Regions from separate parts of the Streptomyces sp. DS1-CR2 genome, predicted to be linked through region 1. Evidence: riboswitches for the same ligand, from Rfam matches in the RefSeq annotation. Region 1 holds a riboswitch; the other holds the start of a gene.
What was found. Region 1 has a riboswitch for cobalamin ahead of ACY0PA_RS11720 (cobalamin biosynthesis protein). Riboswitches for the same ligand answer to the same signal wherever they lie in the genome.
Positions count from the first base shown of each region.

Region 1 (3,397 bases):
AGCTCGTCCCACGCGCTCTTCGGCGGCCTCATCGGCGCCGCCGTGATGTCGATGGGCTGGTCGTCGATCAACGGCGGCACCGTCGTCACCAAGATCCTCCTCCCGGCCGTCGCCGCGCCGCTCGTGGCGGGCATCGCCGCGATGCTGGCCACCCGGCTCACGTACCGGATAGGCAGCAAGACCGACCAGAAGGCGACCGCCAAGGGCTACCGTGCCGGGCAGATCGCCTCCGCGGGCCTGGTCTCGCTGGCGCACGGCACGAACGACGCGCAGAAGACGATGGGCATCATCACGCTCGCCCTGATCACGGGCGGCGTCCTCAGCCCCGGCGCCAACCCCCCGATGTGGGTCATCGTCTCGGCCGGTACGGCCATCGCGCTCGGCACCTACCTCGGCGGCTGGCGCATCATCCGCACCATGGGCAAGGGCCTGACGGACCTCGCGCCGCAGCAGGGCTTCGCCGCCCAGACCAGCGCCGCGACCGCGATCCTCGCCTCCTCGCACATCGGCTTCTCGCTCTCCACGACGCAGGTCTGCTCCGGCGCCGTCATGGGCTCGGGCCTCGGCCGCAAGGGCGGCGTCGTCCGCTGGTCGACCGCGACCCGCATGTTCATCGCCTGGGGCCTGACCCTGCCGGCCGCCGGTCTGGTCGGCGCGGGCGCCGAGTTCCTCACCCAGCAGGGCTCGTGGGGCGTCGCCGTCACCGCGCTGCTCCTGATCGCCGGCGCGGGCATCATCTGGGCACTGTCCCGGCGCAACGCGATCGACCACACGAACGTCACGGACGACGACATCGATGGCGTCGAGGTCCCGGACGAGCCCGCCGGCGTCGTGACCACCGCGATCGCGGCCGTCACCCCGCCGCCCGCCGGCACGGCCGCGGACCTGGACACCGACGTGAAGACCACCATCCCCGCCCCGCCCGCCCCGCCCTCGGCGGAGTCCGCGCGACCGGCCACGGTCTAAGGAAGCAGCAGCGAAATGCACATCGACTGGGCAGCACTCGGCTCCGTGTTCGGAGTCAGCCTCGTGATCACGGTGGCCCTCGTGGGCCTGTTCACCCTCGGCATCGTCGGGCTCACCAAGCGGGAGTCGGCGGCGGCCCAGGGCGGTTCGGCGGGGCTCGCCGTCTCCGGCGCGTACGCCTGCTTCGCCCTGTGCGCGGCGGCCGTCGGTTACGGGATCTTCCTGATCGTCGCCTGACCGGAGGTAACCGGCAGGACTGCGGGGTGCGGGACGCGAAGGAGTCCCGCACCCCGCTTCGTGTGGGCCTCAGCACACTCTCCCTTCGCAGGTCAACGGCAAGTTGACGGGCGTTCGCGGGGCGTGGTGGACTTCCGGGGCCATCTACGGCAGCAGGAGAGGAAGCCGGTGCGAATCCGGCGCGGTCCCGCCACTGTCACCGGGGAGTGATCCCCGCGAGCCAGGAACTCTCGTTGCCGGTCTCTTCCAACCAGGGCGTGGACACCCTGAGTGAGGACATATCGCCATGCGCGGCTGCCAGTTGCGGGTGCTCCCGCCCAGAACGAGTACAAGGGTTCCCCTCGCCGTAGCGGCGGGCTGACGGTGCGGGCCGAGCGCGTCTTCGCGTACGGCAGCGCCGCCGGACTTCTCGGCGACCTCCTGATCGGCGATCCGCGCCGCGGGCATCCGGTCGCCGCGTTCGGGCGGGCCGCGGGCGCCGTCGAGCGCGTGCTGTGGCGTGACCACCGCGGGTGGGGCGCCGTGCACACCGCCGTGTGCGCCGGGGGCGCCGCCGTCGCCGGTGGTCTCGCCGCGCGCGCCGTGCGCCGCTCCCCCGCCGCCTCCATCGCGCTGACCGCCGCCGCCACCTGGGCGGTCGTCGGCGGTACGTCGCTGGGGCGCGAGGCGCGCGCCATCGGGGGCGCGCTGGCCGCCGGTGAAGTGGACGCGGCGCGCGAGCAGCTGCCGCATCTGTGCGGGCGTGACCCGCAGGCCCTGGACGCGGACGGGATCGCGCGGGCCGTCGTCGAGTCCGTCGCCGAGAACACCTCCGACGCCGTCGTGGGCGCGCTCGTGTGGGGCGCCGTCGCCGGTGTCCCCGGGCTCGTCGCGTTCCGCGCCGTGAACACGCTGGACGCCATGGTCGGGCACAAGTCGGCCAGGTACCGCCGCTACGGCTGGGCCTCCGCGCGCCTCGACGACGTGGCGGGCTGGCCGGGGGCGCGGCTGACCGGCGTGCTCGCCGCGGTCGCGGGCGGCCGTCCGCGCGGCGCGCTCACGGCGTGGCGCGAGGACGCGCGGCTGCACCCGAGCCCCAACGCCGGTGTGGTCGAGGCCTCGTTCGCGGGGGCGCTCGGGGTGCGACTCGGCGGGACTCTGTCGTACGGCGGGCGGGTCGAGCACCGGCCCGTACTGAACGCGTCGGGCCGGGCCGTGGAGACCGCCGACGTCGAGCGGGCGGCGCGGCTCTCGCGGCGCGTGAGCTGGCTGGCCCTCGGCGTGTGTGTCGCCGGGCGGGCACTGTTGCGGAGGGGGAAGTCGTGAGTGGTGGTGGACTGCTGGTGGCAGGGACCACGTCCGATGCCGGGAAGAGCGTCGTCACCGCGGGGATCTGCCGGTGGCTGGTGCGGCAGGGAGTGAAGGTCGCGCCGTTCAAGGGGCAGAACATGTCCCTCAACTCTTTCGTGACGCGCGAGGGCGCCGAGATCGGGCGGGCGCAGGCCATGCAGGCGCAGGCCGCCCGCGTCGAGCCGAGCGCCCTGATGAACCCCGTGCTGCTGAAGCCGGGCAGTGACCGGAGCAGCCAGGTGGTGCTCATGGGCAAGCCGGTGGGCGAGTTGAGTGCTCGGGGCTACCACGGGGGACGGCAGGCGGCACTTCTGGACACCGTCGTGGGATGCCTGGAGGAACTCCGGGGCAGCTATGACGCCGTGATCTGTGAAGGGGCGGGCTCGCCCGCCGAGATCAACCTGCGCCGCACCGACATCGTCAACATGGGGATCGCCCGGGCCGCGCGGCTGCCCGTGCTCGTGGTCGGCGACATCGACCGTGGCGGCGTCTTCGCGTCGTTCTTCGGCACGACAGCGCTGCTCGCCCCCGAGGACCAGGAGCTGCTGGCCGGCTATCTGGTCAACAAGTTCCGCGGGGACGTCTCGCTCCTCGAGCCCGGCCTCGACATGCTCAAGGACCTGACCGGGCGCCCCGCGTACGGGGTTCTCCCTTTCCGGCACGGCCTCGGCATCGACGAGGAGGACGGGCTTCGCGTGTCGCTGCGCGGCTCCGTGCGCGAGTCGCAGACCGCGGCCCCGGTCGGCGAGGACGTGTTGCGCGTCGCCGTCTGCGCCGTCCCGCTGATGTCGAACTTCACCGACGTGGACGCCCTGGCCGCGGAGCCGGGCGTCGTCGTGCGGTTCGTCGACCGGGCCGAGGAGCT
Region 1 is NZ_CM147085.1:2,364,601-2,367,997, forward strand. Features, by position in the region: gene ACY0PA_RS11710 (anion permease) at 1-966, shown strand, start outside; gene ACY0PA_RS11715 (hypothetical protein) at 982-1,203, shown strand; cobalamin riboswitch at 1,333-1,453, shown strand; gene ACY0PA_RS11720 (cobalamin biosynthesis protein) at 1,567-2,508, shown strand; gene ACY0PA_RS11725 (cobyric acid synthase) at 2,505-3,397, shown strand, end outside.

Region 2 (3,397 bases), 1.0 Mb from region 1:
CGCGCCCGCCCGGCGAACACCCCCGCCAGCCGGCCGGAGCACACGGCCCCCGCGAGGAACGCGCCGAGGGAGGTGAGTGACCCGAGGACGGAGAACCCGGGAGCGCCCGCGGCGGCGAAGCCGATGATGACGACGTTGCCGGTCATGTTCGCCGCGAAGACGTGGCCGAGGCCCAGAAAGCTGACCGCGTCGACGAAGCCGCTCACGACCGTGAGGACCGTGAGGGCCGCGGGGAGGGTGGACCTGCGCGGCACGGACGCGGGCGCCGCTGGTGGAACGCTGGCTTCACTCACCCGCACGACCTTACGGAGTCCCGGCCCCGGCGGCCCGCCGGATCAGGTCCGCACGGCCCACCGTTGCTCGACCTTCGCGAGCCGCCAGTACCCGATGGCGGCCGCCCAGACGACGACGAACAGGCCCACGATGATGAACCCGACGTTGTCCAGGTCGAGCCCGGCTATCCAGCTGGTCACCGAGTCCCGCAGGTCGAGCTTGTCGTGCAGGACGCCCACGAGCTCGATGGTGCCGATCAGGAACGCGACGGCGATCGACAGGCCGGTGATGGCCAGGTTGTAGAACACCTTGCGCACCGGGTTCGAGAACGCCCACTGGTACGCGAAGTTCATGAACGTCCCGTCCAGGGTGTCGAACAGGCTCATACCGGCGGCGAACAGGAGCGGCAGGCACAGGATCGCGTACCAGGGCAGTCCGGCCGCAGCGCCGCTGCCCGCCATCACCATCAGCGTGACCTCGGTCGCCGTGTCGAAGCCGAGGCCGAAGAGGAAGCCGAGCGGGTACATCTGGCCCGGGCGGGTGATGGACCTGGTGAACCGGCCGAGGATCCGGTTCATGAACCCCCGTGAATCCAGGTGCTGTTCGAGCTCCGCCTCGTCGTACGAGCCCGCGCGCATCGCCCGGAACACCCGCAGGATCCCCACCAGGGCGACGAGGTTGAGCGCCGCGATGAGGTAGAGGAAGGACCCGGAGATGGTGGTGCCCATGACGCCGAGCGTCTGATGGGTGGCGGACCCCTCGTTCATGATCCGCCCGGCGAGCTGGGTGCCGCCGGCGATCAGTGCGGCGAGCACGACCACGACGCTGGAGTGGCCGAGCGCGAACCAGAACCCCACCGAGACCGGGCGCTTGCCGTCGGCCATCAGCTTGCGGGTGGTGTTGTCGATCGCGGCGATGTGGTCCGCGTCGAACGCGTGCCGCATCCCCAGGGTGTACGCGGTGACGCCGAGGCCGATGCCGAAGGCCTTCGACCCCACCTCGTAGTGCTCCGGCACGACGAGCAGGAACAGCACGCCGAACGCGACGACATGGAGTGCGGCGATCACCGCGAGGAGCCCGGCGGTGCGGACGGTGTCCTCGCGCCGCCAGTGGAACGCGTCGCGTCCGGTCGCCGGGGACTTTACGGGCAGGGCCATGCGGTCACGCTCCAACACCTCGTGGAATCACTTCGTGAGATGCCGTGGCCGGTCTCCTGGCTGACGGGTGTCCGCGTCCGCCCCTGCCTTCCCAGCTGCGCGCGGCAGCCAGTGGCGTAGTGGGGCGAGGCGTCCCGAGTCGTCTCGTTGCCGAGGGACCCGGGGCCCGATCACAGTGGCGAGGGCCGCTTCGGTCTGAGTCCTTTGAGGGACCGTCACCGAATTCCCGAGCACCACGGCCCGCCCACAGTAGAGGCAGGTCGGCGACGCCTGCAAGGCTGCACAGCTGCGTAGGTGTGCGCGGGTATTCAAGATCACATCGGTGGCTGCGAGGATGGGGCCATGCATCTCGTCCCTGCCGAGCGCGCCGACCGCCGCACGATCGACGGCCACCGGGTCTGCGAAGCCATCGCCGCCATCGGTGAGCCAGGACATCTGCGCGCCTGGGCCGACCGGTTCTCCCTGCTCGCCGATCCCCGCCGCCTCGCACTGCTCCTCGCGCTGTACCGGGCGGGGCCGCTGGCCGTGTCGGATCTCGCCGTCGCGACGGGCATGAACGACCCGGCGGTCTCGCAGGCGCTGCGGCTGCTGCGCGCGGCCGGAGTGGTGGAGGGGGAGAAGGAGGGCAGGGTCGTGCGCTACCGCGTCGTCGACGCGGCGACCGCGGACCTTCTCAAGCAGTGCGCGACGGACGACGCGCACTGACACGTGCGCGCCGTCGTGGCCGGCTGCTCTGTCCTTCAGTCCCGTTGGCCGTTGGCCCGCCTGCGTGCGGCGGCGATCTCCGCGTACGTGAGGTCGCGCCCCTCCCAGTGCGAGCCCTCGGCGGACTTGCCGGGCTCCAGGTCCTTGTAGACCTCGAAGAAGTGCGTGATCTCCAGGCGGTCGAACTCGGGGATGTCCTCGATGTCCTGCACGGAGGTATGGCGTGGATCGTGCGCGGGCACGCACAGGACCTTCTCGTCCATGCCCTTCTCGTCCCGCATCACGAACATGCCGATCGCGCGGCACTCGACGGTGCAGCCGGGGAATGTCGGATCGCCCACCAGGACGAGCGCGTCGAGCGGATCGCCGTCACGCCCGAGCGTGCCCTCGATGTATCCGTAGTCCGCGGGGTACTGGGTGGAGGTGAACAGCATCCGGTCGAGCCTGATCCGGCCGACGGAATGGTCCATCTCGTACTTGTTGCGGGAGCCTTGGGGGATCTCCACGGTGACGTCGAACGCGTGGACCGCGTCGGTGCCGTGGGCTGCGTCGGTGTGTCGGACCTCGTTGTCCAAGCCGGCCTCCTCGTCCACCCCGAGTGTCCTCCCGGGAGTGCGGGCGCGTCAGCCGATCGGGAACTCCAATTCGGGCCTGTCCCACAGCACTGCGGGCGGGTTGGCGGCGGCCGTGCCCGTGAGTATGGCTCCCGCGCTGCGGTAGAAGCCCTCGGCGGGCGGGTGCGAGACCACGCGGACCGAGGTGAGTCCTGCCGCGCGCGCCTCGTCCTTCATATGGGTGACGAGCAGCCGCCCGATGCCGAGTCCCTGCGCCGCGTCGGCGACGAACATCAGGTCGAGCTCCGGCGGCACCAGCGTGAGCGCGTAGAAACCGAGCACCAGGTCATCGGCGCCGACCGCGACGAAGACGCGATGGGCCTCGATGTAGTCGGGCCCCACCCGGTAGCCGGCCACCATCGACGCGTACGGGGCCTCGTAGGCGCGCGACGTGCGGACGAGCCGGGTCAGCCGCTTGGCGTCACGGGTGGTCGCCCGGCGCACCCGGACCGTCGCACCGTCCCCCGCGCTTTCCGCACCAGTAATGCTCGAAGTCATAGTGAGAGTATTACGCATCCTGCCGCGCCGATCGACCCGGGACGGTGCTCGCCGACCGTCTCACGCGGTGGGAACGGTGGACTGCACCTGCCGCAGGAACGTCGCGTTGTCCGGTGTCTGCCGGATCCGCTCGACGAGCGTCTCGAGCCC
Region 2 is NZ_CM147085.1:1,353,585-1,356,981, reverse strand. Features, by position in the region: gene ACY0PA_RS06800 (YoaK family protein) at 1-293, opposite strand, end outside; gene nicT (Nickel transporter NicT) at 336-1,430, opposite strand; cobalamin riboswitch at 1,460-1,683, opposite strand; gene ACY0PA_RS06790 (ArsR/SmtB family transcription factor) at 1,773-2,135, shown strand; gene ACY0PA_RS06785 (inorganic diphosphatase) at 2,171-2,605, opposite strand; gene ACY0PA_RS06780 (GNAT family N-acetyltransferase) at 2,759-3,247, opposite strand; gene rho (transcription termination factor Rho) at 3,308-3,397, opposite strand, start outside.
Region 2: linked by a shared signal. The riboswitch ahead of nicT (Nickel transporter NicT) and the one ahead of ACY0PA_RS11720 (cobalamin biosynthesis protein) in region 1 are both predicted to bind cobalamin.